2 regions of the Streptomyces sp. NPDC040545 genome follow, and region 2 is predicted to be linked to the other one. Evidence: riboswitches for the same ligand, from Rfam matches in the RefSeq annotation. Region 2 holds a riboswitch; the other holds the start of a gene.

Region 1 (7,621 bases), on a different contig from region 2:
TCAGCAAGACCGCCCACGGATGGATCCCGCGCTGCGGGGAGAAGCAGTTCAACATCTCCTGCAGCCGCGATCTCCTCGACTCGGTGGTCCGCGCCCGGGTGACCGGGCTGAAGGGGGTCTCCACGCTCCAGCGGAGCCGCGTCCGCGCCCTGGAGGGCACGGCGTCCCGGGTCACCGGCGTGCTGGTCGACACCTCTGAGGAAGTGGGCCGGCTGCTGACGGCCGACCTCGTGATCGACGCGAGCGGCCGCGGCTCGCGCGCCCGGACCTGGCTCCAGGCGCTCGGCGTCACCGGGATCCGGCAGGCCGAGGTCGACTCGGGCCTCGTCTACGCGACGCGGATCTTCGAAGCCCCGCCCGGAGCCCACGAGATGGGCTTCCCCATCGTCAACGTCCAGTCCGACCCCCGGGTGCCCGTCCCGGGCAGGACGGCCACGATCGTGCCCATCGAGAACGGCCAGTGGCAGGCCACCCTCTCCGGGACCCGCGGCGGCCAGCCGACCAGCGACCCCGACGCGTTCATCCCGTTCGCCAAGGCCGTCCGCGACCCGATCGTCGGTGAGCTCCTGGAGGGCCGCAAGCCCCTGACGGACGTCGCCGTCACCCAGGGCACCGCCAACCGCCGGATCTACTTCGAGAAGGCGGAACTGCCCGACGGCTTCTTCGCCGTCGGCGACTCCGTCGCCACCTTCAACCCGCTGTACGGACAGGGTATGAGCGTCGCGGCCCAGGGGATCCTGGCCGTACGCACCCTGCTGCGGGCGAAGGGACTGGAGCACCCCGGGATCGGCCGCGAGGCGCAGCGCGCCATCGCGCCGCAGGTCAGCACCGCCTGGGAGCTCGCCACCTCGCAGGACATCCTGTATCCGGGGGCCACCGGGATGACGCCGCGCGCCGGCAGCGGTCTGCTCAACGGGTACGTCAACCGGCTGATGACGGGAGCCACCACCGACGAGGCGCTCACCGCCGCCCTGCTCAACGTCCTCACCATGAGCATGGCGCCCACCCACTGGCTCCGTCCGTCGGTGGTCTGGCACGTCCTGCGCGCCTCGGACCGGGGTGCGCTGAAGGCACCGCCGCTCACCGCCGCCGAGCGGGCCGTCGCCGGGCTCGACCGGGCGCCCGGCACGAAGCCCGGTACCCACACCAGCGCGGGCACCGGCACCGGCACTGCCACCGCCACCGGCACCGGCCCGTCGGCGGACCCGGTCGGCCCCGCCGACGCCGTCGGACAGGCCCGATGAGCGGCAGGATCCTGCCGCTCCTGCCCGCCTCCCTGATGGTCCTGGCGCTGCTGATCAAGCTGCCGAAGCTGCGCCGGGACCGGGACCGGCCGCTGAACCGGACGGCGTGCGCGCTGCTCGCCGTCGGGGCACCCATCAACTTCCTCGCATCGCCGTCGACCATCGCCTCGGTGAACCGCCGCACCGGCGTGGTCAACTTCTCCGCGCCCCTGGTGTTCGGCCTGTGCACGGTGTTCTCCGGGCTGTGCGTCGTCCTGGTCCTGCAGTGGCGCGGCGGGCGGCCCGCGGCCGTGCGCCGGGCCACCCGGCTGACCACGGCCCTGTTCGGCACCGCGACCGCGGCCATCGTCGTCCTGTTCGTGATCGGCGACGCGCCGGTGGAACGGCTCCAGGACCTGGACACGTACTACGCGACCACGCCCTGGATCCGCGAGATGATCGTCTGCTTCCTCGTGGCGCACACCATGGGCACCTCGGCGCTGACCTGGCTGTGCGGCAAGTGGCTGACGCGCGCGGACCGCGCACTGCGCCCGCTGCGCACGGGCCTGGCCCTGATCGTGGTCGCCGGGCTGATGGACCTGGCCTACCTGGCCGCCAAGTGGGCCTCGGTCGTGGCCCGCTGGACCGGCCACGACCTGGTGTTCCTGTCCACGGACGTGGCGCCGCCACTGGCCGGGGCCGCCGGGCTGCTGCTCGGTGCCGGATTCGTCGTGCCGCTGGTCGGCGGGTCGGCGACATGGCTGGCCTTCAGCCAGTACCGGCGGCTGCGCCCGCTGTGGAAGGCCCTGCACGAAGTCGCCGCGACCCAGGGGCGGACCGTCCCGCTGGCCTGGTGGTCCCCGGTGGGGATCCGGCTCGTCCACCGCGAGTCGGTCATCGACGACGGCATCCTGGCGCTGGCCGGCTGGTTCGACCCCCGGGTGCGCAGCGCCGCGTACGAGGAGGCCCGGGGCCGGGGCATGGGCGAGGCGCGGGCCGCCACGGTCGCGGACGCGGCCGTCCTGGCGGCCGCCTGCCACCGCAAGGCCGCCGCCGCGCGCGGATCCCTGCCCGGGCCGGCCGCGATCCCGGAGCCCTACCGTCTGGGCCGGCGGCCCCTGACCGCCCTGGCCGACGCGTTCCGTACGTCCGACATCGTCGTCGCCGCCCGTGAGGCGGCCGGCGCCGGCACGCCGGACCTGAACCCCGAGCCGGTCGGCGTCTGAGGCACACGGCCCCGGGGAAAACGCGACGCCCCGGACCGAGAGCCGGCCGGGGCGTGCGGGCATGCGTGTGCGAGCGCGTGCGTACGCCGTACGCGGGATCCGCGCGGTGGGATCAGAGCTCCGCGAGGTCCAGCCCGGCCTGCGCGGCGGCCGCCTGCACGGTCTGCTCCAGCAGTACGGCGATGGTCATCGGGCCGACACCGCCCGGCACCGGAGTGATCAACGAGGCGCGGGCGGCGGCCGACTCGAAGTGCACGTCGCCGACGTTGCCCTCGTTGTAACCGGCGTCCAGAACCACCGCGCCTGGCTTGATGTCCTCGCCCCGGATGAACTCGGCCTTGCCGACGGCGGCGACCAGCACGTCCGCCTGGCGCACGATCGAGGGCAGGTCCTGGGTGCGCGAGTGGCAGTAGGTGACCGTGGCGTTCCGCTCCAGCAGCAGCATCCCGGCCGGCTTGCCCAGAATCGCGCTGCGGCCGACGACGACGGCGTGCTTGCCGGTCAGGTCCACGTCGTAGGCGGCGAGCAGGCGCATGATGCCGCCGGGGGTGCAGGAGACGAAGCCCGGCAGCCCGAAGCCCATGGCGGCGAAGGAGTGCATGGTGACCCCGTCGACGTCCTTGCCCGGGGCGATGGCCTCGAAGGCGGCGCGCTCGTCGATGTGGTGCGGGACGGGGTGCTGGAGCAGGATGCCGCTGATCTCCGGGTCCTCGGACAGCGCGGTGAGGGTGGCCACCAGCTCCTCGGTGGTGGTCTCGGCCGGCAGCTCCACGTGGCGGGAGGTGATCCCCGCCTTGGCGCAGCGGTTCTGCTTCATGCGGACGTAGGTCACGGAGGCCGGGTCCTCGCCGACCAGCACGGTCGCGAGGCAGGGCGCGGTGCCGGTGCGCTCGGTGATCTTCGCGGCGTAGGCGGCGGTCTGCTCCGAGATGCGGCGGGCGAGGGCCGTGCCGTCCATCAGCTGGGCGGAGCCGGCGGCAGAAGCGGTGGCAGAGGCAGTCTGGGCAGTCGTCACGGGGTCTCCTGAACGTCGCTGCGGATCGCGGTTCGCCCAGGCGCGCGGCAGCCGACGTACCGGAGGTCCACAGGTACGCCGGGCCGCTCCCCGGTGGTGATCCACCCGAACGCCAGTCACGGCCCGCCGACCACTGTAGTCGACATATCCGGTGGTTGTCGGGCGCCCGACCTGGGACGATCAATGCATGACGCGTACTTTCGACCATCTTGTCGCCGAGGCCGAGTCCGTCTCGGTGGACGGCTGGGACTTCTCCTGGCTCGACGGCCGGGCCACCGAGCAGCGTCCCTCCTGGGGGTACCAGCGGCTGATGGCCGAGCGCCTGGCCCAGGTCCGGTCCGCGCTGGACATCCAGACCGGTGGCGGCGAGGTCCTGGCCGGGTGTGCTCCGCTGCCGCCGCTGACGGCGGCCACCGAGTCCTGGCCGCCCAACGTCGGGAAGGCGACGCGGCTGCTGCACCCGCTGGGCGCGGTGGTGGTCGCCGACGCCGACGAGCCGCCGCTGCCCTTCGGTGACGCGGCCTTCGAGCTGGTGACCAGCCGGCACCCGGTGACCATCTGGTGGGAGGAGATCGCGCGGGTGCTGACGCCGGGCGGCAGCTACCTCTCGCAGCAGGTCGGTCCGGCGAGCGTCTTCGAGCTCGTCGAGTACTTCCTCGGCCCGCAGCCGGAGGAGATCCGGCGGGCCCGGCACCCCGACGACGCGGTCGCCGACGCCACCGCGGCCGGCCTCGAAGTCCTCGATCTGCGCTCCGAACGTCTGCGCACGGAGTTCCACGACATCGGAGCCGTGATCTACTTTCTACGGAAGGTGATCTGGATGGTGCCCGGCTTCACGGTCGGGCAGTACCGGGACCGGTTGCGTGAGCTCCACGAACGGATCGAACGCGAAGGTCCGTTCGTCGCTCACACCGCCCGCTTCCTCATCGAGGCCCGTAAAACGGGCTGATCTGAAGGGCGGACGGATCTGCTCCGGATCGGGTTGCGTGGCCACAGCGTGGCGCAGGTCACTCAATTCAGCGCGTAACGAATCGACTCGGGCATGCGATGAACCGACAGGTGTCCTCGCGCGGCCCGGAATACAGACCCCCCTCGGGTCTGTTTCCCGAGTTCGCGCGATGATGTCCCGCCCACCCTTAATCTGTTCGCAACGAGAGGCTCCTTGTGTCGCTCAGCCCGTCCCGTACGTTCCCTCCGGAGATCGCCGAATCCGAGGCCCTTGTCGCGCTCGTCGAGCGCGGCCGCGAGCAGGGTCACATCAACGGTGACGACGTGCGCCAGGCCTTCGAGGCCGGCCGCATCCCGGTGGACCAGTGGAAGCGGGTCCTGCGCAGCCTGAACCAGGTCCTGGACGAGGAGGGTGTCGCCCTCCACGTCAGCGCGGCCCCCGCCACCAAGGCTGCCGCCAAGAAGCCCCGCAAGGCTGCCGCCGCCCCGGCCCGCACCGTGGCCAAGAAGGCCACCGCGGCGCCGCGCCCCATCGGCGCCCGTAAGACCGCGGCCACCGCCGCGGCGACGGCCGTCACCACCACCGCCACGGCGATATCCGCTTCGTCGGCCGCAGCCATCGGGGACGAGGCGTCGGCCGAGGCCGCCGCCGAGCCGAAGAAGCGCACGGTCAAGAAGACCGCCGTGAAGAAGACTGCCGTGAAGAAGACCGCGGCGAAGAAGACCAGCGCCAAGGACGCCGACGAGGGCGAGACCCCCGTCGTCGAGGGCGAGGACTGGGCTGCCGAGGACCTCGCCGACGAGGCCGAGGACGAGGCGCCCAAGGCCGGCGGCACCCAGGGCTTCGTCCTGTCCGACGACGACGAGGACGACGCCCCGGCTCAGACGGTCATGGTGGCCGGTGCCACCGCCGACCCCGTCAAGGACTACCTCAAGCTCATCGGCAAGGTGCCGCTCCTCAACGCCGAGCAGGAGGTGGAGCTCGCCAAGCGCATCGAGGCGGGTCTGTTCTCCGAGTACAAGCTCGAAGAGGAGGAGGACCACAAGCCCGCCTTCAAGCGCGAGCTGGAGATCCTGGTCGAGGACGGCCGCCGCGCGAAGAACCACCTGCTGGAGGCCAACCTCCGCCTCGTGGTCTCCCTCGCCAAGCGCTACACCGGTCGCGGCATGCTCTTCCTGGACCTGATCCAGGAGGGCAACGTCGGCCTGATCCGCGCGGTCGAGAAGTTCGACTACACCAAGGGCTTCAAGTTCTCCACGTATGCGACCTGGTGGATCCGCCAGGCGATCACGCGTGCCATGGCCGACCAGTCGCGCACCATCCGCATCCCCGTGCACATGGTCGAGATCATCAACAAGCTCGCCCGTGTGCAGCGCCAGATGCTCCAGGACCTGGGCCGTGAGCCCACCCCGGAGGAGCTGGGCAAGGAACTCGACATGACCCCCGAGAAGGTCATCGAGGTCCAGAAGTACGGCCGCGAGCCGATCTCCCTGCACACCCCCCTGGGTGAGGAGGGCGACAGCGAGTTCGGTGACCTCATCGAGGACTCCGAGGCGGTCGTCCCGGCGGACGCGGTCTCCTTCACCTTCCTCCAGGAGCAGCTCCAGTCCATCCTGGGCACGCTCTCGGAGCGCGAGGCGGGCGTGGTCTCCATGCGCTACGGCCTCAACGACGGCCAGCCGAAGACCCTGGACGAGATCGGCCGCGTGTACGGGGTCACCCGTGAGCGCATCCGCCAGATCGAGTCCAAGACCATGTCGAAGCTGCGCCACCCGTCGCGTTCGCAGGTGCTGCGCGACTACCTCGACTGAGCCGATCTCCTCCAGCACGCCCCTGACCTGCGGACGCGCGGGTCGGGGGCGTTCTGCATCCGGCCGCGTGCCAGGACGGGGCCGGCCAGGTCAGGTCAGGCCAGGCCGAAGACCGGTCCCCTGGGGGTGAACGGCAGGGAGGCGCCCTGGGGGATCAGATAGGCGTGTTCGCGCCGGATGCGCCTCTTCAGGCCGCTGGCCAGGCCGCCGAGGACCGCGGGGCATCCGGTTTTCCCCCGGCTGTTCACCCGGCCCCGGCCGCGAGCCGTCAGGCCTCGAGGAGGTGCTTGAGCTTCTCCTCGCCCCGGGGCATCTCCTTGCGGACCATGGGCCTCACCACGAGGGGTACCAGGGCCCGGCCCACGCCGTGGCCCTCGAAGTCGATGTCCAGGGTGAGGCGGGAGCGGGCGCCGCCGTCAAGGGGTTCGACGGTGCCGCGCACATCGGGTCGTACCGGGCCGTCGACCCCGTGCACGTGCCAGCTCCTCGGCGGGTCGAGCTCCACGAACTCCATGGTCGTGGGGACCCGCCGGCGGCCGATCTGCCGGGTGACGAGCACCCTCGAACCGACGTGCACGGGGAGATCGCCGATCGGGACGGCGGATACGGCGCTGTCCTGCCACTCCGGCAGGTGCGTGGGGTCCGTCAGGTACGCGTAGACGTCCTCGGGCCTGCGGTCGATGTCGATGCTCTTCCTCATCGCGGACATGATGGTTCCTTGGCGCCCCCTGGCCGGCCCCTTCCTCCACGCTACTCCGCTGGGGACGCGGCGGCGCGGTGCTTCCTCGCGGACATGGCGGCGTGGACGAGGACGCCCGCGAAGAGGAAGAGCACGCCCTGGTAGACGGCCGCGTAGCCGGAGCCCGCGACCAGCCACATCGAGAAGCCGAAGGCGAGGGCGGCGAGGACGCCGTCGCGGGCCAGGCGGCCGGGGTGGACCCGCTCACGCTGCCCGGAGAGCAGGAAGTAGATCTGCGCGGCGGTGGCCAGCAGGTACGGGACGGTGGCGGTGAAGGTGGTGATCAGGACCAGGCTCTCGAAGACGCCCTGGGCTGCGGCCGTGTAGTTGTAGACGGTGAGGGCGGAGGCCAGGGAGACGGTGACGATCACGCCGACGACGGGGACGCCGCGCTTCTTGGTCTCGAAGGCCGTCGGGAAGAGCCCGTCCTTGGCGGCGGCGTACGGGGTCTGCGCGCTGAGCAGGGTCCAGCCGTTGAGGGCGCCGAGCATCGAGATCACGGCGGCGCAGGCGACCACGGTGCCGCCCCAGGTGCCGCCGAACATGGCGTTGACGGCGTCGGTGAAGGGGGCGGTGGAGGCGATCAGCCGGTCGTGGGCGACCAGGCCGAAGACGGCGACCGTGCCGAGCAGGTACACGGTGGCGGCGCCCACGGTGC
Region 2 (18,876 bases):
GCGGCCGCGACGTCGACCAGGTGGGCCCTGATCGCGGGGAGCCGGTCCGCCTCCACCTCGGTGGGCGGGACGAGGGTGACGTGCGTGGGGATGCCGTGCGCGGCAGCGTCCCCGAAGCCCGCGCGCAGCTCCTGGAGCTGGCTGCCGTACGGCTCCGGGACCGCGATCGAAACGCCGAGCGTTACGGTCCCCACGTATCTCTCCTCCGCTTGTCGCTGTGGACTGCTGCCGCCCCAGTGTGGCGGCAGCACCCCCATTCGTGCCAGGGCTCTCTGTCCGTAGTTGCGTTCGTCAGTGCTTGGCGGGCAGCAGGCCGAGGCGGTCGTAGGCCTGCGCGAGGGTCTCGGCGGCGACCGCGCGGGCCTTCTCCGCGCCCTTGGCCAGGAGGGAATCCAGCGTCTCCGGGTCGTCCAGGTACTCCTGGGTCCGCTTCTTGAACGGTGTGACGAAATCGACCATCACGCCGGCCAGGTCCGTCTTCAGCGCGCCGTAGCCCTTGCCCTCGTACCTGGCCTCCAGCTCGGTGATCGTCTCGCCCGTGAGGGTGGAGTAGATCGTGAGCAGGTTGCTGACGCCGGGCTTCTTCTCGGAGTCGAAGCGGATCTCGGCCTCGGTGTCGGTGACCGCGCTCTTGATCTTCTTCTCGGTGACCTTGGGCTCGTCGAGGAGGTTGATCAGGCCCTTGGGGGACGACGCGGACTTCGACATCTTGATCGCCGGGTCCTGGAGGTCGTAGATCTTCGCGACCTCCTTGACGATGTGCGCGGCGGGGAGGGTGAAGGTCCGGCCGTAGCGCTGGTTGAAGCGTTCCGCGAGGTCGCGGGTCAGCTCGATGTGCTGGCGCTGGTCCTCGCCGACGGGGACGGCGTTCGCCTGGTACAGCAGGATGTCGGCGACCTGCAGGATCGGGTAGGTGAACAGGCCGACGCTGGCGCTGTTGACGCCGCCCTTGGCGGACTTGTCCTTGAACTGGGTCATCCGGCTGGCCTCGCCGAAGCCGGTGATGCAGTTCATGACCCAGCCGAGCTGCGCGTGCTCGGGCACGTGGCTCTGGACGAAGAGCGTGCAGCGCTCGGGGTCCAGGCCGGCGGCCAGCAGCTGGGCGGCGGAGAGGCGGGTGTTCGCACGCAGATCCTTCGGATCCTGCGGCATGGTGATCGCGTGCAGGTCGACCACCATGTAGAAGGCGTCGTGCGTCTCCTGCAGGGCGACGTACTGGCGGATGGCTCCGAGGTAGTTCCCGAGGTGGAACGAACCGGAGGTGGGCTGGATACCGGAGAGCGCGCGAGGACGATCAGAAGCCATGGCTTCATTCTCTCAGGTGCGGGGGCGGCCCCGTGCCCGCCACTGGCCGGATCGTTCCGGGTCGCCGCGACCCCGTCCCTACGGCGCCGGAGTACCGGGCGGTAGCGGCCCGTCCGGATCCAGCCCCGGCCGAGCGACCGCTTTCCGCCCCGTGCCGACACCGCTGCGCGGTGCTGCGCGGGCGGCCGAGGGACGCCCTCAAACGCCGGGCGGGCTGGAAAATCCAGCCTCGCCGGCGTTTGAGGCGCGGGGTCCGGGGCGGAGCCCCAGCAGCCGGGCCGCAGGTCAGGACAGCGGGAGCCCAGGGGCCGGGAAGGCCGCCATCAGGTCCGTGACCTCCGCGCGGATCGCGGCCAGGGCCGGCTCGTCCCCCTTCGCGGCGGCGTCGACCGCGCGCGAGATCCAGTCGGCCACCAGCGGCATGTGCTCGGTGGACAGGCCCCGCGAGGTCAGCGACGGCGTGCCGATGCGGATGCCCGAGGGATCGAACGGCTTGCGCGGGTCGAACGGCACCGTGTTGTAGTTCACGACGATGCCCGCCCGGTCCAGGGCCTTGGCCGCGATCTTGCCCGGTACGTCCTTGCCCGTCAGGTCGATCAGGATCAGGTGGTTGTCCGTACCGCCCGAGACCAGGTCGAAGCCCCGCTCCAGCAGCGCCGCGGCCAGCGCCCTGGCATTGGCGACGACCGCGTGGGCGTACGAGACGAAGGACGGCTGCGCGGCCTCGTGCAGCGCCACCGCGATACCGGCCGTCGTCTGGTTGTGCGGGCCGCCCTGCAGGCCCGGGAAGACCGCCTTGTCGATGGCCTTCGCGTGCTCCTCCCGGCACATCAGCATCGCGCCCCGCGGACCGCGCAGGGTCTTGTGCGTGGTGGTGGAGACGACGTCGACGTGGTCCGCCGGGGACGGGTGCGCGCCGCCCGCGATCAGGCCCGCGATGTGGGCGACGTCGGCGACCAGGATCGAGCCCGCCTCCCGCGCGATCTCCGCGAAGGCGGCGAAGTCGATGGTCCTCGGCAGGGCGGTACCGCCGCAGAAGATCAGCTTGGGCCGCTCGGCGAGAGCCAGCTCGCGCACCGCGTCGTAGTCGATGAGCCCGGTGTCGGCGCGGACGCCGTACTGCACGCCCCGGAACCAGGAGCCGGTCGCCGAGACGCCCCAGCCGTGCGTCAGGTGCCCGCCCATCGGCAGGGCCATGCCCATCACCGTGTCGCCCGGCTTCGCGAAGGCCAGGTACACGGCCAGGTTGGCGGGCGAGCCGGAGTACGGCTGCACATTGGCGTGGTCCACGCCGAACAGGCCCTTGGCCCGCTCGATCGCCAGCGCCTCGACGCGGTCGATGTTCTGCTGGCCCTCGTAGTAGCGGCGGCCGGGGTAGCCCTCGCTGTACTTGTTCTGCAGCACGGTGCCGGAGGCTTCGAGGACGGCCGCGGACACGTAGTTCTCACTGGGGATCAGGCGCAGGGTCTGCGCCTGCAGTACTTCCTCCGCCGCGACGAAGGACGCCAGCTCGGGATCGGTGGCGAAAAGGGCGGGATGGCGGCTCGCGGACATGGCGGGCTCCTCCGGGGTCGATGTGATCGGTACCCCGCGAGGCCCAGGCGAGCGGCCCTGTATGCGGTCGAGCGCGCACGACTCCCCCGGAGTTGGTTCTCCGTACGCCAGTCGCCGTGCGTACCGGACACCTTAGCGGGCGCGCCGGGAGAGAGGTTTCTGCGTCCGGGATACGAGCGACGATAAGAAGGTGACGCCACCCTCGTCACCGCTTCACCCGGCGCTCCACCCCGCCGGACGGACGATCGGAGACCCCGTGTCGACAACTGCTGATGCCATCCGCTCCGCAGACGCGCACAGCGCGCACAACTACCATCCGCTGCCCCTGGTCGTCGCGTCCGCGGAAGGCGCGTGGATGACCGATGTCGAGGGCCGCAGATACCTCGACATGCTCGCCGGGTACTCGGCCCTCAACTTCGGGCACGGCAACCGCCGTCTGATCGACGCCGCCCGCGCCCAGCTGGAACGGGTCACGCTCACCTCGCGCGCCTTCCACCACGACCGCTTCGCCGACTTCTGTACCGAGCTCGCCGCGCTGTGCGGCAAGGAGATGGTGCTCCCCATGAACACGGGGGCGGAGGCCGTGGAGACGGCCGTGAAGACCGCCCGCAAGTGGGGCTACGAGGTCAAGGGCGTCCCGGACGGGCACGCCAAGATCGTGGTCGCCGCCGACAACTTCCACGGGCGCACCACGACCATCGTGTCCTTCTCCACGGACCACGACGCCCGCGATCACTTCGGCCCGTACACGCCGGGCTTCGAGATCGTTCCGTACGGGGACCTCACCGCGCTGGCCCATGCCGTCACCGAGAACACGGTGGCCGTGCTGCTGGAGCCCATCCAGGGCGAGGCGGGGGTGCTGGTGCCGCCCGCCGGATACCTGCGCGGCGTACGGGAGCTGACCCGCGAGCGGAACGTCCTGTTCATGGCGGACGAGATCCAGTCGGGGCTGGGACGGACCGGCCGGACCTTCGCGTGCGAGCACGAGGGGGTCGTCCCGGACGTCTACATCCTCGGCAAGGCGCTCGGCGGCGGCGTGGTGCCGGTGTCGGCCGTGGTCGCCGACCGGGACGTGCTCGGCGTGTTCCGGCCCGGCCAGCACGGGTCCACCTTCGGCGGGAACCCGCTCGCGTGCGCGGTCGCGCTGGAGGTCATCGCGATGCTGCGGACCGGCGAGTTCCAGGGCCGCGCCACCGAACTGGGCGAGCACCTGCACCGGGAGCTGAACCTGCTGGTCGGCGGGGGCGCGGTGACCGCCGTACGCGGGCGCGGGCTGTGGGCGGGCGTCGACATCGACCCGTCGCGGGGCACCGGCCGGGAGATCTCCGAGAAGCTGATGGAGCTCGGGGTGCTGGTGAAGGACACCCACGGGTCGACGATCCGGATCGCCCCGCCGCTGGTGATCAGCAAGGAGGACCTGGACTGGGGACTGGGCCAGCTCCGGTCGGTGCTCGGCGTGTAGGGCTTCCCCGGTTCGGTCAGAGGATGACGTGGGGCAGGAAGCGGGCGTACTCGTCCGTGACCGGCCCCGCCGATTCGCGGATGCCGAGCCCCGCCGCCTCGTCCTCGACGACCCATGCGCCGAGCACCACCCGGTTGCCGTCGAAGTCGGGCAGCGGGGCGAGGCCCTGGAAGCAGTACCGCTCCCCCTCCTCCGGTACGAAGGGCTCGCCGCCGTCGCCCGCCTCGTGCAGGGTGACCCCCGCGCCCTCACGGCCGAGGAGGGGCTTGGCCACGTAGCCGGCGGACCCGGGCTCGGCGAGCTCGCGCGGGCCGTCGAGGTAGGCGGGCAGCAGGTTGGGGTGCTCCGGGAAGAGCTCCCACAGGATCGCGAGCAGCGCCTTGTTGGACAGCAGCATCTTCCACAGCGGCTCGATCCAGCAGGTGGAGCCGGAGCCGCCGCCGTGGTCGTACGTGCCGAGGACCTGCGGGCCGAACTCGTCCGTGGCCAGCCACTCCCACGGGTAGAGCTTGAAGCAGGAGCGGATGAAGCGGAGCTTCTCGTCCACGAACCGGCCGGACAGGCTGTCCCAGCCGATCTGCTCGACGGAGAGCGCGTGCGTGTCCAGGCCGGCCTGCTCGGCGGTCTCCTGGAGGTAGGCGACCGTCATCAGGTCCTCGCCGAGCTCGTCGGTCTCGGAGTGCGCGAAGTGCAGCGGGCCGGGAGGGAGCAGCTCGGCCTGGCGCCGCCAGGCGTCGACGAGGCGCTCGTGGAGGGAGTTCCACTGGTCGGCGCCGGGGAAGCGCTCCTCCATCCAGAACCACTGGGGGCTGGCCGCCTCCACGAGGGAGGTGGGGGTGTCCGCGTTGTACTCCAGCATCTTGGCGGGGCTGCCGCTGCCGTCGTAGCGCAGGTCGAAACGGCCGTAGAGGGAGGGCTGTTCGGCGCGGCGGCGCCAGGACTCGGCGATCAGCGCGGCCAGCTTCGGGTCGGTGATGCCGAGGTCGGCGAAGCGGTCGTGCTCGACGATGTGCGCGGCCGCGGCCAGGCACATGGCGTGCAGCTCCTCGACGACGTTCTCCAGGGCCTCGACCTCGGGGAGCGAGAAGGAGTAGTACGCGCTCTCGTCCCAGTAGGGGCGCAGGGAGTCGTCGGGGTAGCGGGTCAGGGGATAGATCAGACCCTGCTCCTCGACGGTCTTCTGCCAGTCGGGACGTGGCTCGATGCTGTGCCGCTGCATGGTCTCGGTCAGCCGCCGCTGGAGCCGGAGCTGGAGTGCCCGCCGATGCCGCCGCGGGTGACGGCGGACTTGTCGAAGCTGCCGCCGGCGACCTTGCCGGAGCTGACGTAGCCGCCGTAGTAGTAGGCGCCGGTGCCGCCGGTCTTGCACTCCTTGTTGTTCAGCTGGTTGAGCGTCGAGCGGGAGGCACAGCGCTTGTCCGGTTCGTCGCTGCTGCCGCAGGCCACGAGCGTGGCCGCGAGCAGGCCCATGCCTCCGAGGGCGACGGCGCCGGAGCGCATGCGGCGCTGATTGGTGCTGCTGCTGTCCATGTCTGCTGCTCCCCCTGGGGCCTCGCGTGCTGCCGACAGAGTAGAGCGGGGCCACCGGCCGATGGAATCCGGCCGCCGTGAGATCCGTGACCTAGAGTCAGTTCGTGTTGATTGGGATGATTTGCGCGCTCGGTGCGGCGGTCTGCTTCGGTACGGCCTCGGTGCTGCAGGCGGTCGCGGCGCGGGCGGCGGAGCCCGGAACCGGGTCCGGAGTGGACACGGCACTGTTCCTGCGGGCCGTTCGGCAGTGGCGCTACCTGGCGGGTCTGGGCCTCGACGGAGCCGGCTTCGTGCTCCAGATCATCGCCCTGCGGCACGTCCCGATCTACGCGGTGGGGGCGGCACTGGCGGCCAGCCTGGCGGTGACGGCGGTGGTCGCGGCGCGCCTGCTGCGGGTGCGGCTGTCCCGGACCGAGTGGGGCGCGGTGGCGGTGGTGTGCGCGGGGCTGCTGATGCTCGGGCTCTCCGCCGGGGAGGAGGGCACGGGGACCGGGTCGACGGCGCTGGAAGTGGGCATGCTGGTGGTGGCCGGGCTGGTGCTGCTGGTCGGCGTGGTCGCGGGCCGGCTCCCGGACGGGCCGCGGGCGCTCGTCCTCGGCGTCGCGGCGGGGACGGGCTTCGGGGTGGTGGAGGTCTCGGTCCGGCTCATCGACTCCCCGTGGGACCTGCACAACCCGGCCCTGTATGCCCTCCTGCTGGGCGGCGGCGCGGCCTTCCTGCTCCTCACCTCGGCCCTGGCGCGGGGCTCGGTGACGGTGGCGACGGCGGGCATGGTCCTCGGCGAGACGATCGGCCCGGCGGTGGTGGGCGTGGCCTGGCTCGGCGACAGCACCCGCGAGGGCCTGGCCTGGCTGGCGGTGACGGGCTTCGCGGTGGCGGTCGCCGGCTCCCTGGCCCTGGCCCGCTTCGGCGAACCGTCGGCCCCGGCGGAGCGATGACCGGTGCCCGCCGTGTCGGGGCTCCGCCCCGAACCCCGCGCCTCAAACTCCCCCAGCTACCGCTGGGAGGTGCCCCCTGGCGAGGCTGGAAAATCCAGCCTCGCTGGGCAATCTTCCAGCCTCGCCGGCGTTTGAGGCGCGGAGGTTCGGGGGCAGCGCCCCCGCAACGGCGCCGCAGGTCACGGCAGCGCCGCGGCCAAGGCGGCCAGCGTCGGCCCCCACGCGCTGTCCGACGGCGTCCCGTAACCCACCACCACCGCATCCCGCGGCGCCGGATCCGCATCCGGATGCCGGAACCGCCCCAGCCCGTGCAGGGCCAGGTCCTGCCAGGCCGCGGACTGCAGGACCGACCGCTCCAGCCCCTCCGGGAGGTCCAGCACCGCGTGCAGCCCCGCCGCGATCCCCGACACGCCCACCCGGTCCCCCACCGCCGCCACCAGCTCGTCCCGCCGCCGCCGGTACCGCAGCCGCATCCCGCGCACGTGCCGGTCGTACGCCCCGGAAGTGAGGAACTCCGCCAGCGTCAGCTGGTCCAGCGCGCCGCACGCCCACTCCGTGGGCCGCCCGGCGGCCAGCACCTCCTCCAGCAGCCCCGGCGGGACCACCATCCAGCCCATCCGCAGCCCCGGGGCCAGTGACTTGCTGGCCGTCCCGAGGTACACCACCCGGTCCGGGTCCAGGCCCTGCAGCGCACCGACCGGCTGGCGGTCGTAGCGGAACTCCCCGTCGTAGTCGTCCTCCAGGATCAGCCCGCCCGTGGTCCGGGCCCAGTCGACCGCGGCGGCCCGCCGGGCCGGGGTCAGGGCCACGCCCGTCGGGAACTGGTGCGCCGGGGTCAGCAGCACCGCTCCCGCCGCCGCGGTCAGCTCCCCCGTCCGGGCCCCCTCCCGGTCCACGCCCAGGGGGCGCGTGCGCAGCCCGGCCCGCACCAGCAGGTCCCGGTGGAAGTCCAGGCCGTAGCCCTCCACCGCCACCTCCCGCACCCGCCGCGCCCGCAGTACGCCCGCCAGCAGCTCCAGCCCGTGCAGGAAGCCCGCGCACAGCACGATCCGTTCGGGGTCCGCGTACACCCCGCGCGCCCGCGCCAGGTATCCGGCCAGCGCCCTCCGCAGCTCGATCCGGCCGCGCGGGTCGGCCGCGTACCCGAAGGCCTCGTTCGGCGCGTCGGTCAGCGCCCGCCGGGCCGCCGACAGCCAGGCCGCGCGCGGGAAGCCGCCCAGGTCCGGGGAGCCGGGGATCAGGCTGTACGCGGGCCCCTTGCGCGCGGGGCGCCGTACGGGGGCGGCGGCCGCGGGCCGGCGCGGGCGGGCCCGTTCGGCGACGCGGGTGCCGGATCCCTGGCGGGCCGTCAGCCAGCCCTCGGCGATGAGCTCGGCGTACGCCTCGGCGACCGTGTTCCGGGCGATGCCCAGGTCGGCGGCGAGGGTGCGGGACGACGGCAGCCGGGTGCCGGCCGCCAGCCGCCCACTGCGCGCGGCCTCGCGCAGGGCCTCGGTGAGCCCGGCCCGCAGGCCGCGTCCGGCGGTGAGGTCCAGGTGCAGGTCGGCGCCGGAAGTGGCCCACGTTTCCGTCATGGATATGGACCATATCGGTGGGCCGCCTGGCTCCTAGGGTGGATCACATGACGACCACACACGAACACGCCCCCGAGCACACCCCGCGCATGCAGATGGCGAAGCTCGCCCCCGAGGTCTACAAGGCCGTCCTCGCCCTGGAGATCGCCTCCAAGAAGGGCCTGGACCCCTCCCTGGTCGAGCTCGTCAAGATCCGGGCCTCCCAGATCAACCACTGCGCCTTCTGCCTCGACATGCACACCAAGGACGCGATCGCCGCCGGTGAGAGCGTCGAGCGCATCATCCAGCTGGGTGCCTGGGAGGAGTCACGGCACTTCTACACCGAGAAGGAGCTCGCCGCGCTCGAGCTCACCGAGGCCGTCACCGTCCTGACGGACGGCTTCGTGCCCGACGAGGTCTACGAGAAGGCCGCCAAGCAGTTCGAGGAGCGCGAGCTCGCCCAGCTGATCGCCGTCATCGCGACGATCAACGTCTGGAACCGCATCGGCGTCACCACCCGCCTGGTGCCGGGCCACTACACCCCGGGCATGTACAAGTAGGAGTGGTCATTCCGTCCTGAACGACTCCACGGCCGCCGTCAGGTTCGCGCGTACCGCCGCGCCGTCGGCGGCCGGACCGGCCGCCAGCAGCGCCCACCGCCTGCCGTCCGGGGCGACGGTGATCCGCTCGATCGCGCGGCGGCGTCCGTGGGACTCCTGGTTGTCGTACTCGTACACCAGCTCGCAGGACCCGCCGGCGGCCGGACCGATGGAGACCTCCTGGTAGCCGGGACGGCTTCCGAGGGCCTGCGAGGAGGTCCGCAGCAGCTCGCACGCTCCGACGCCGTCCGACTCGGTGACACGGAAGAACTGCATCAGCGCACTACGATCCCCGGGCGGCCGGTAGAAGGAGCCGCTGCCGTCCTCGTCGCGGCTGCGCTCCCAGCCCGTGGGGACGGCGACCGAGAAGCCGCCGTCGTCGCGGACCACCGTGTACGGCGGCGGGACCGAGGGCGACGCGGAGGACGGCGAGGGAAAGGCTGCGGACGGGGCCGCGCCCGGACCCGTACCGGACGGCGGGGCCGGGGTACCCGAAGCCGACGGGGCCGCGGCGGGTGCCTTCGGCTCCCCGCCGCCCAGGACGAACCATCCCGCCACGGCGCAGCCGCCCACCACCACGGCCCCGAGGGCCACCAGCAGCGGGACCTTCCACGACCGCTCCCGGCCCGGACCGCCCAGGCCGCCCTGGCCGCCCCCTTGCGGGCGGGGCGGGTACGAGGGCGGGGCCGGGGGCGGGTAGGAGGGCGGGGGCGGGGGCGGCTGATCCGCCCACTCCCAGCGCTGCGACTGCGGGTTCCAGTGGGCACCGCCGCCCGTGGCCACCGGTCAGCTCCCCAGCGAGGCGAGCAGCCCGCCGAGGGCGGCCGCCGCGTTCACCGAGTCCACCACCGGGGCCCAGCGCCGGAGCGCGGCCCGCAGCCGGGCGGGCAGGCCGGGCCGGATCTCCCCGGCCTCCTCCAGTTCCCCGGCGGCCTCGTCCAGTTCGGCGTCGAGCGCCGACCGGTCGGCGCTGCGGGGCAGGTGGACAAGGGCGATGCGCAGCTCCCGTACGGCCTCCAGCAGTTCGGCCGCGCCCGGGGCGCCCGCCCCCGTACCGCCTTGGTGGACGGTGGTGTTGGTGATGTCGGTACCGCCGATGCTGAAGGTGCTTCCTTCGATGCGGTTGATCCGCACCTCCCCGCTTCCTCCGTCGTGCGTCACTGCCGCTCTCCCCTGCTCGTGTGGTGGCTCGTCCGATTGTGGTGTCCGCTGCCGCCCACGCTGAACGCGCTGTGGCTCACCGACTGGATGTACACGCCGCCCTCCGCCACGGTGACCGCGCGCTGCGCGAACTCCTCCGTGTGCCAGCCCGCTTCGTGCAGGGCCAGGGTCACGCCGCCGACGATCCGGTCCTGGATGGTCTTCAGGTACCGGTCCAGGTCCATCAGCTGGAACAGCGAGGCGTCCTCCTGCGCCGCAAGCTCGCGTACGGACACGGCCGGACCGGCCGGGAGCGCGCCGCCGTGGCCCCCCGTGGCGATCTGCCACGGGCCGCGGCTGCCGCCCGACAGGGTGGTGAGCGCCTTGGGGAGCGAGCGCGGGGCGTGCCTCAGCGCCCAGACCGCCTTGGCGAAGGGGCTGTTCCGCAGGTGGCGCCGGGCCACGTCGTCGGCCTCCTGGAACTGGGGCCGTACGGGCAGCAGCACGTGCGGCGCCACCTCCAGCATCAGCATCCCGCCCTGGGTGTGGACGCGTACGAAGACGGTGATGACGAGGTTCTCGTCCCAGCCGCCGACCCGTACCCGCAGGAAGTGGCGGCGGCGCTCCCCGCCCTCCTCCACGGCTCCGGCCCGGTGGACGTCGAACGCCCGGTCCGAGAGGTCCGGCTCGTGCGCCGCGGGCAGTCCGGAGGCCGGGAGGAACACGCACTCGTCGACGACCAGTTCCCGCAGCCGGTCCAGTACGGCCTGCTCGGCCTCCGGTGAGCCGTGCGGCGACGGGACGCGCAGGGCCTCCAGCCGCGGCCGGATCCGGGCCACGATCCGCTCGTTGTCCAGCGGTTCGGGCTCCACCCCGTCCGTGCGGGGGCGCAGCTCGACCGACAGGTGCCAGGGGCGGTAGGCCGCGCCGGCGCCGCAGAACGGATCGTCGACGTTGTAGATGACCAGGCGGCTGTGCTGGGTCCGCAGGATCCGGTCGCGGGTCCGGGCGAACCGGCTGCCGGAGGCGGGGTCGGCGTTCGGGTCGGCGTACCGGGTCCGGCTGAGCGAGGTGCTGATGACACGGGCGAAGTGGCCCCGCTGGAGGCCGACGACCAGGGTGAGCAGGGCGAAGACGATCAGGGCGGCCCAGGCGTAGCGGCTCGCGATTCCGCCGCCGTGCAGGGGCATCGCCAAGAGGGTGCCGAACGGATCCACCTCGAACAAGCGCAGCATGAGCTGGAAGATCAGGACCGAATCGTCGGCCCCTCCCACGCCCGTATGACCTTCGATCGCACCGACCAGCACGCCCAGGCCGACGCCGAGGAGTAGCACGGAGCCGCAGCCGCGCAGGAGGAGTTCGAGGAAGCGACTGCCACGTCCTGTCTTCTTCCGGCGGCGCGTGATCCGCCCGGCGCCGCTCAGGAAGGCGGCCGGGATGAGCAGATAGAGCATGAGCGGCTGGGCCAGCAGCAGGCCGAGGCCCCACACCGCCAGGACGGCGAAGGCCCAGGCCGCTTCGGCGCGGCGGGCCTGGAGCGCGTGGGCGAGGACGCGGGCGGCGTCGAAGCCGTAGGAGGGCGCCACGAAGCGCTCCTCGTGGACATAGAGCTCCTGGATCACCCGGTCGCGGTACGCGGCGTCGAGATAGTTCCCGGCGCACAGCAGCCGGCCGGCCTCGCTGAGCGAAGGGTGCACAGGCGTTCTGTCGTCCACGGTGCTTGTCACCGAATCCCCCTTTCGGTGTGCGGAGGGAAACGATAAGGCGATCATCAGGAACGCGACAGGCGCGATCACGCCAAAAGGCCCCGGCGCAGTGCGCCGGGGCCTTTCGGAAGAGCGGATCGGGTCCGGAGACCGGATCAGATCAGGCCGAGCTCACGAACCGCGTCGCGCTCCTCCGCCAGCTCCTGGACGGAAGCGTCGATGCGGGTGCGGGAGAACTCGTTGATGTCCAGGCCCTGGACGATCTCGTACTTGCCGTCCTTGCAGGTGACGGGGAAGGAGGAGATCAGACCGGCCGGGACGCCGTAGGAGCCGTCCGACGGGATACCCATCGAGGTCCAGTCGCCCTCGGCGGTGCCGTTGACCCACGTGTGCACGTGGTCGATGGCGGCGTTGGCGGCCGAGGCGGCCGAGGACGCGCCACGGGCCTCGATGATCGCGGCGCCGCGCTTGGCGACGGTCGGGATGAAGGTGTCGGCCAGCCACAGCTCGTCGCCCACGACCTCGGCGGCGTTCTTGCCGGCGATCTCCGCGTGGAAGATGTCCGGGTACTGGGTCGCCGAGTGGTTGCCCCAGATGGTCAGGCGCTTGATGTCGGAGACGGTGCTGCCGGTCTTGGCGGCCAGCTGCGAGATCGCGCGGTTGTGGTCCAGGCGGGTCATCGCGGTGAAGCGCTCGGCCGGTACGTCCGGGGCGGCGGCCTGCGCGATGAGCGCGTTGGTGTTGGCCGGGTTGCCCACGACCAGGACCTTGATGTCGTCCGCGGCGTGCGCGTTGATCGCCTGGCCCTGCGGCTTGAAGATGCCGCCGTTGGCGGCGAGCAGGTCGCCGCGCTCCATGCCCTTGGTACGCGGGCGGGCGCCCACGAGCAGCGCGACGTTCGCACCGTCGAAGCCCTGGTTCGGGTCGTCGAAGATGTCGATGCCGGCGAGCAGCGGGAAGGCGCAGTCGTCGAGCTCCATGGCGGTGCCCTCAGCGGCCTTCATGCCCTGGGGGATCTCCAGAAGACGGAGCTTGACCGGCACGTCCGCGCCGAGCAGGTGACCGGACGCGATGCGGAAGAGCAGCGCGTAGCCGATCTGGCCGGCGGCGCCGGTGACGGTGACATTCACGGGAGTGCGGGTCATGGCCTTCTCCGTTAGACAGCTGGCGGTGGGGCGTCCCTGCCCCATGTGCTGGAGGACGCCGCTCCCCAGTAAATCTTGACGTGAAGAGACATCCGCGGTCAGGCTATCCGACCCGGGACCGGGCTAATCCCCGGGTCCGTGTGGTGCACGGCACACGGACCCCGATGTTCGAAGGTCCGACCGGTCCTCGGACCGTTATTCGACCAGGAAGATCTGGCCCGTCCGGTGCCCTTCGACCGACTTGACGTAGGCGTTCGCCGTGCGGGCCACGGGCACGGCGTCGAAGCCCCCCGCAGCGTGCAGGCCGACCCCGAGGAGGCCGTGCCGTGGCTGCGGCAGCGCCGCCTGGACCTGGCGGTGACCTACGTCTACCCGCTGCTCGGAGCCCCGCCCACGGCCGGGACCACCGCGGTGCCGCTCTTCGACGATCCGCTGTGCCTGGCCCTGCCGCAGGCCCTGCTCCCCGCCTACGGGCGGGACGGGCTCGGCGCGCTGCGGGGGAGCGCCTGGGTCTCGGCCCCCGCCCCGAGCAGCTGCCGCGAGATGCTGTTGCACGCCTGCCGCAACGCCGGATTCACCCCGCGCATCGCGCACGAGTGCGCGGATCTGCGGTCCGGGCTCTGGCTCGTCGCCACCGGGCAGGCCGTGTCGATCCTGCCGAAGCTGCTGTGCGACGTCCCGCCGCCCGGCGTCGCCGTACGGGAGCTGCCGGGCCCGGGGCGGACGCTGGACGTCCTGGTCCGGGCGGGCACGGAGACCCAGCCGGCCGTCGCGGCCACCCTGGCCGCACTCACGTCGCTCACGTCGCTCATGCCATGGGGACCGGCCGCGCCACCCGCACCGCCCGCGCCGCTCACCGCACGGTGAAGCGGACCGCATCCTCCATGAACGGGATCACCAGCCACGGCTTGGGCGCCGCCATCACCAGCGCGAGCAGCGTGATCGCCACGCCCAGCAGCCCGTACGTGATCATGTCCGTGAAGCGGGAGCGCACCGCGAGCATCCCCACCGAGGGCAGCACGCGCCGCATCACCGAGGCCGCGATCAGGGCCACGCCGATGGCCAGGCAGCCGACCCGCGGGTGCCCGAAGGCCGTGGCCAGCAGCCCGACCGCGGTCGCGGTGAGCACGCTGAGCATCGGCCACTGACGGGCCGGCGTGGACACGGCCCCGGGTACGGCACGGCCGCTGCCCTCGGGGCGCGCGGTGTCCCGGGTGATGGAGGGGAACCGGCGGGACCTGGCCACCGGCTCGGCCCCGGCCGCGGCGGGACCGGCCTGCGCACCGGGCACGACGGGCTTCGCGGGCACGACCGGAGCGACGGGGGTGCCGTTCGCCCGGGCCGCCCCGCCGCCCGCCGCGTTCTCCGCGTCCGGTTCAGCCTGCACTGGTGGTCCGTTCCGCCGCCTCGACGACATTGACGAGCAGCTGCGCGCGGGTCATCGGGCCGACCCCGCCCGGGTTCGGCGAGATCCACGCGGCCACCTCGGCCACGCCGGGGTGCACATCACCGACGATCTTCCCCTCCCCGTCGCGGCTGACGCCCACGTCGAGCACGGCCGCGCCCGGCTTCACGTCCTCCGGCTTGACCAGGTGCGGGACACCGGCCGCCGCGACGATGATGTCCGCCTGGCGCAGCTGCGCGGAGAGGTCGCGCGTACCGGTGTGGCAGAGCGTCACGGTGGCGTTCTCGGACTTGCGGGTCAGCAGCAGGCCGATGGAGCGCCCGACGGTGATCCCGCGGCCGAGGACGACGACGTGCGCGCCGTTGATGCCGACGCCGTGGTGGCGCAGCAGTTCGACGATCCCGTACGGGGTGCAGGGCAGCGGTCCCGGCTCGTTCAGCACCAGCCGGCCGAGCGACATGGGGTGCAGGCCGTCGGCGTCCTTCAGCGGATCCATCAGCTCCAGGACCCGGTTGGTGTCGATGCCCTTGGGGAGCGGGAGTTGGACGATGTAGCCGGTGCACTCCGGGTTGGCGTTGAGCTCCCGGACGACCGCCTCGATGTCTTCCTGGGAGGCCGTCGCGGGCAGTTCGCGCTGGATGGAGGCGATGCCGACCTCGGCACAGTCCTTGTGCTTGCCGTTCACGTACCAGCGGCTGCCCGGATCGTCACCGACCAGGAGGGTGCCGAGGCCGGGGGTGACACCCCGGGCCTTCAGGGCCGCCACGCGGGCGGTCAGTTCGGACTTGATCGCGGCGGCGGTGGCCTTGCCATCGAGAATCTGGGCGGTCATGCCCCCATCCTCCCGGATGAGGTGGCCCCGGTTCCACTCAAGGCACTCACGGGGGCTCAGGGTTCATTGCACTTGCACAACAAGTCACCGGCCGTTCCACAACCAACTGGACAAGCCCGGGCCCGTCGGACCACGATGAAATGACTGATGTGCCGCGGGCAGTGCCGGGGGGCGGGACCGCACCGTGCAGGATTCCTCCGCGCTCATGCCGTGCGTCCCCGCACTTCCACGGAGGAACACCCCAACATGAGCTTCGGCGAACCGCACAATCCGTACGGACAGCAGCCGCCCCAGGCCCCGCAGGGGCAGCCCGGCTACGGCTACCCCCAGCAGGCACCCCAGGGCATCCCGCCGCAGGGCGGCTACGGCTACCCGCAGCAGGCCCCGCTGGGCTACCCGGGCGGGCCCGGCGGCTACCCCGGCGGTCCGGGCGGATACCCCGGGGCCCACATGGAGATGCCGGGCGGTGCCAAGGCCGCCCGCGTCATCCTCTTCATCCTGGGCAGCCTGCAGGCGCTGCTCGGCCTGCTGGTGATCATCGGCGGCGCCGTCTTCGCCTCGGCCCTCTCGGGCTCCTCCAGCTCCTCGGCGGAAGAGGCGGGCGCCGCCGTCGGCGTCGGCTTCGTCATCGGCGGCCTCTTCCTGATCGGCCTGGCCCTGTGGGCGTTCCTGACGGCGGCCAAGATGGGCAAGGGCCGCAACGGGGTGCGCGTCTCCGGCATCGTCTACGGCTCGATCCAGACCTTCTTCGCCGTCATCAGCGTGCTGTTCAACCTGGTGGCAGCGGGTGCCAGCGAGCACTCGGGCGGCCCCACCGCCATCGCCGTGCTGCCCGCCCTGGTCTCCCTCGCCCTCGGCCTCACGATCGTCATCGGCCTCGCGAAGGCCGGCGACTACTTCAAGCGCCCGAGCTACTGACCCCGCCCGTCCGCAGAACCGGCGAAGGCCGCGCCCCGCAGTGCGGGACGCGGCCTTCGCCGTAGATCGGGGCCGTGGGTCAGGGCCGTGGGTCAGGGCCGTGGGTCAGGGCCGTGGGTCAGGGCCGTGGGCCGGACTCAGTGGAAGAAGTGCCGGGTCCCGGTGAAGTACATGGTCACACCGGCCTTCTGCGCGGCCTCGACGACCTGCTCGTCGCGGACCGAACCGCCCGGCTGGACCACGGCCTTGATGCCCGCGGCCGTCAGGATCTCCAGCCCGTCCGGGAACGGGAAGAAGGCGTCGGACGCGGCGTACGAGCCCTGCGCGCGCTCGGCGCCCGCCCGCTCGACGGCGAGCTTCGCCGAGTCGACACGGTTGACCTGGCCCATGCCGACGCCGACCGAGGCGCCGTCCTTGGCGAGCAGGATCGCGTTGGACTTGACGGCCCGGCAGGCCTTCCACGCGAAGGCCAGCTCGGCGAGCTCCGCCGGGGACAGGGCCTCGCCGGTGGCCAGGGTCCAGTTCGCCGGGTCGTCGCCCTCGGCCTGGAAGAGGTCGCTCTGCTGGAGCAGCGCACCGCCGGAGATGGGCTTGAGGTCACCCGGCTGGTGCGGGGTGCCGTCCACCTTCAGGACGCGGATGTTCTTCTTCTTGGCCAGGATCTCGACCGCGCCGGCCTCGTAGGCGGGGGCGGCGATGACCTCGGTGAAGATCTCCGCGACCTGCTCGGCGAGCTCGACGGTCACCGGGCGGTTGACGGCGATGACGCCGCCGAAGGCGGACAGCGGGTCGCAGGCGTGCGCCTTGCGGTGGGCCGCGGCGACATTCGTGCCGACCGCGATCCCGCACGGGTTGGCGTGCTTGATGATCGCGACGCAGGGCTCGTCGTGGTCGTAGGCGGCACGGCGCGCGGCCTCGGTGTCCACGTAGTTGTTGAAGGACATCTCCTTGCCGTGCAGCTGCTCGGCATTGGCGAGTCCGCCCGGCTGCCCGTCCGTGTAGAGGGCGGCGGCCTGGTGCGGGTTCTCGCCGTAGCGCAGGGTCGACTTGCGCTCCCAGGCGCCGGCCAGGAACTCGGGCAGGACCGCCTCCGGCTCCGGCGCGTACGCGTTCGTGAACCAGGAGGCCACGGCCACGTCGTAGGCGGCGGTGTGCTGGAAGGCCTCCGCCGCGAGCCGCTTGCGGGCGGTGAGGTCGAAGCCGCCGCCCTGGGCCGCCGCGATGACGTCGGCGTAGCGGGCCGGGCTGGTGACGACGGCGACCGAGGGGTGGTTCTTGGCGGCGGCGCGGACCATCGACGGGCCGCCGATGTCGATCTGCTCCACGCACTCGTCGGGGGTGGCGCCCGACTGGACGGTCGCCAGGAAGGGGTAGAGGTTGACGATCACCAGGTCGAAGGGCTCGACGCCCAGCTCGGCGAGCTGGTTGCGGTGGTCCTCCAGGCGCAGGTCGGCGAGGATGCCGGCGTGCACGCGCGGGTGCAGGGTCTTGACCCGGCCGTCCAGGCACTCGGGGAAGCCGGTCAGCTCCTCCACCTTGGTGACGGGCACCCCGGCGGCGGCGATCTTCGACGCGGTGGAGCCGGTGGAGACGAGCGCGACGCCCGCCTCGTGCAGCCCGCGGGCCAGCTCTTCCAGTCCCGTCTTGTCGTAGACACTGACGAGCGCACGCCTGATCGGCCGCTGGGTCGTGGTCGGGTCGTTGCTCTCTACGGCGGTCACTGGATTGTTACCTTTCGTCCCTCAATGCGGTAGCCGTGCCGGGCCAGACGCCCCACGACATCGACGAGCAGCTGGCGCTCGACTTCCTTGATGCGCTCATGGAGAGCGGCTTCGTCGTCCTCGTCCCGGACCTCGACCACACCCTGGGCGATGATCGGACCGGTGTCCACGCCGCTGTCCACGAAGTGGACCGTGCAGCCGGTGACCTTCGCGCCGTAGGCGAGGGCGTCCCGTACGCCGTGCGCACCGGGGAAGGCGGGGAGGAGGGCGGGGTGGGTGTTGATGAACCGGCCGCCGAAGCGGTCTATGAACACCTTGCCCACGATCTTCATGAATCCGGCGGACACGACGAGGTCCGGCGCGTACGCGTCGGTCGCCTCGGTGAGGGCGACATCCCACTCCGCGCGGCTGCCGTAGCCCTTGACCGGGCAGACGAAGGTGGGGATCCCCGCCTTCTCCGCCCGCTCCAGGCCGGCGATGTTCTCGCGGTCGGCCCCCACGGCGACGACTTCGGCGCCGAAGCCCTCGGATCCGCCGGGGTGGGCGTCGATGGCGTCGAGCAGGGCCTGGAGGTTGGTGCCGGAACCGGAGACCAGCACGACCAGGCGGGAGGCGGCCATGGGAGGCCCTTTCTCGCGGGATTGCGGTGTTCGTCTTGTGTGGTCATACGAAACTTCGGGGTACCGATATATGGGGAACCATACGAAGCCACCGACCGCCTGCAACGATACCGGTACACCGGACAGCCCCCGAGGGACGGGGGGACGGCCGGGCGGTAGCGTCTGGCGTACAAGCCGCAAACTGGCCTCACCTCGCCACGACGTCCCCGTGACGTCCATGACACAGGGGAAGAAACACACCCGATGCCGGACCGCCGTCAACCCGACCCCCCCACCGACGACAACCCCTTCGCGGCTCCGCCGGAAGGCCGGCCCGACCAGCCGTGGCAGCCGCGCAGCGGTGGTGACGGGAACGGCGACGGCCCGAAGGACTCGGACGGCCAACGGGGACCGGCGCGCTGGGACCCGACGGACCCGATCCAGCGGCGCGCCCGCTACGCGCTGCTGG

The links. A riboswitch is a leader RNA that binds a small molecule or an ion and turns the genes downstream of it on or off. The one in region 2 is predicted to bind ZMP and ZTP.
Region 1: linked by a shared signal. The riboswitch ahead of ACZ573_RS05185 (bifunctional 5,10-methylenetetrahydrofolate dehydrogenase/5,10-methenyltetrahydrofolate cyclohydrolase) and the one ahead of ACZ573_RS01570 (serine hydroxymethyltransferase) in region 2 are both predicted to bind ZMP and ZTP.

The regions. Positions count from the first base shown of each region.
Region 1 covers NZ_JBVIWA010000002.1:55,464-63,084, reverse strand. The annotation lists gene ACZ573_RS05195 (NAD(P)/FAD-dependent oxidoreductase) at 1-1,244, shown strand, start outside; gene ACZ573_RS05190 (MAB_1171c family putative transporter) at 1,241-2,449, shown strand; gene ACZ573_RS05185 (bifunctional 5,10-methylenetetrahydrofolate dehydrogenase/5,10-methenyltetrahydrofolate cyclohydrolase) at 2,562-3,407, opposite strand; ZMP/ZTP riboswitch at 3,492-3,594, opposite strand; gene ACZ573_RS05180 (methyltransferase domain-containing protein) at 3,652-4,413, shown strand; gene ACZ573_RS05175 (RNA polymerase sigma factor) at 4,629-6,224, shown strand; gene ACZ573_RS05170 (SRPBCC family protein) at 6,493-6,933, opposite strand; gene ACZ573_RS05165 (amino acid permease) at 6,975-7,621, opposite strand, start outside.
Region 2 covers NZ_JBVIWA010000001.1:302,768-321,643, reverse strand. The annotation lists gene ACZ573_RS01580 (2'-5' RNA ligase family protein) at 1-194, opposite strand, end outside; gene trpS (tryptophan--tRNA ligase) at 292-1,305, opposite strand; gene ACZ573_RS01570 (serine hydroxymethyltransferase) at 1,591-2,859, opposite strand; ZMP/ZTP riboswitch at 2,894-2,984, opposite strand; gene rocD (ornithine--oxo-acid transaminase) at 3,116-4,321, shown strand; gene ACZ573_RS01560 (glutathionylspermidine synthase family protein) at 4,338-5,540, opposite strand; gene ACZ573_RS01555 (hypothetical protein) at 5,549-5,851, opposite strand; gene ACZ573_RS01550 (DMT family protein) at 5,968-6,789, shown strand; gene pdxR (MocR-like pyridoxine biosynthesis transcription factor PdxR) at 6,969-8,363, opposite strand; gene ACZ573_RS01540 (carboxymuconolactone decarboxylase family protein) at 8,411-8,902, shown strand; gene ACZ573_RS01535 (hypothetical protein) at 8,909-9,724, opposite strand; gene ACZ573_RS01530 (hypothetical protein) at 9,728-10,102, opposite strand; gene ACZ573_RS01525 (hypothetical protein) at 10,099-11,808, opposite strand; gene ACZ573_RS01520 (malate dehydrogenase) at 11,943-12,932, opposite strand; gene ACZ573_RS01515 (LysR substrate-binding domain-containing protein) at 13,230-13,799, shown strand; gene ACZ573_RS01510 (DUF3017 domain-containing protein) at 13,786-14,319, opposite strand; gene ACZ573_RS01505 (bifunctional methylenetetrahydrofolate dehydrogenase/methenyltetrahydrofolate cyclohydrolase) at 14,309-15,169, opposite strand; gene ACZ573_RS01500 (hypothetical protein) at 15,416-16,087, shown strand; gene purH (bifunctional phosphoribosylaminoimidazolecarboxamide formyltransferase/IMP cyclohydrolase) at 16,225-17,808, opposite strand; gene purN (phosphoribosylglycinamide formyltransferase) at 17,805-18,428, opposite strand; gene ACZ573_RS01485 (hypothetical protein) at 18,672-18,876, shown strand, end outside.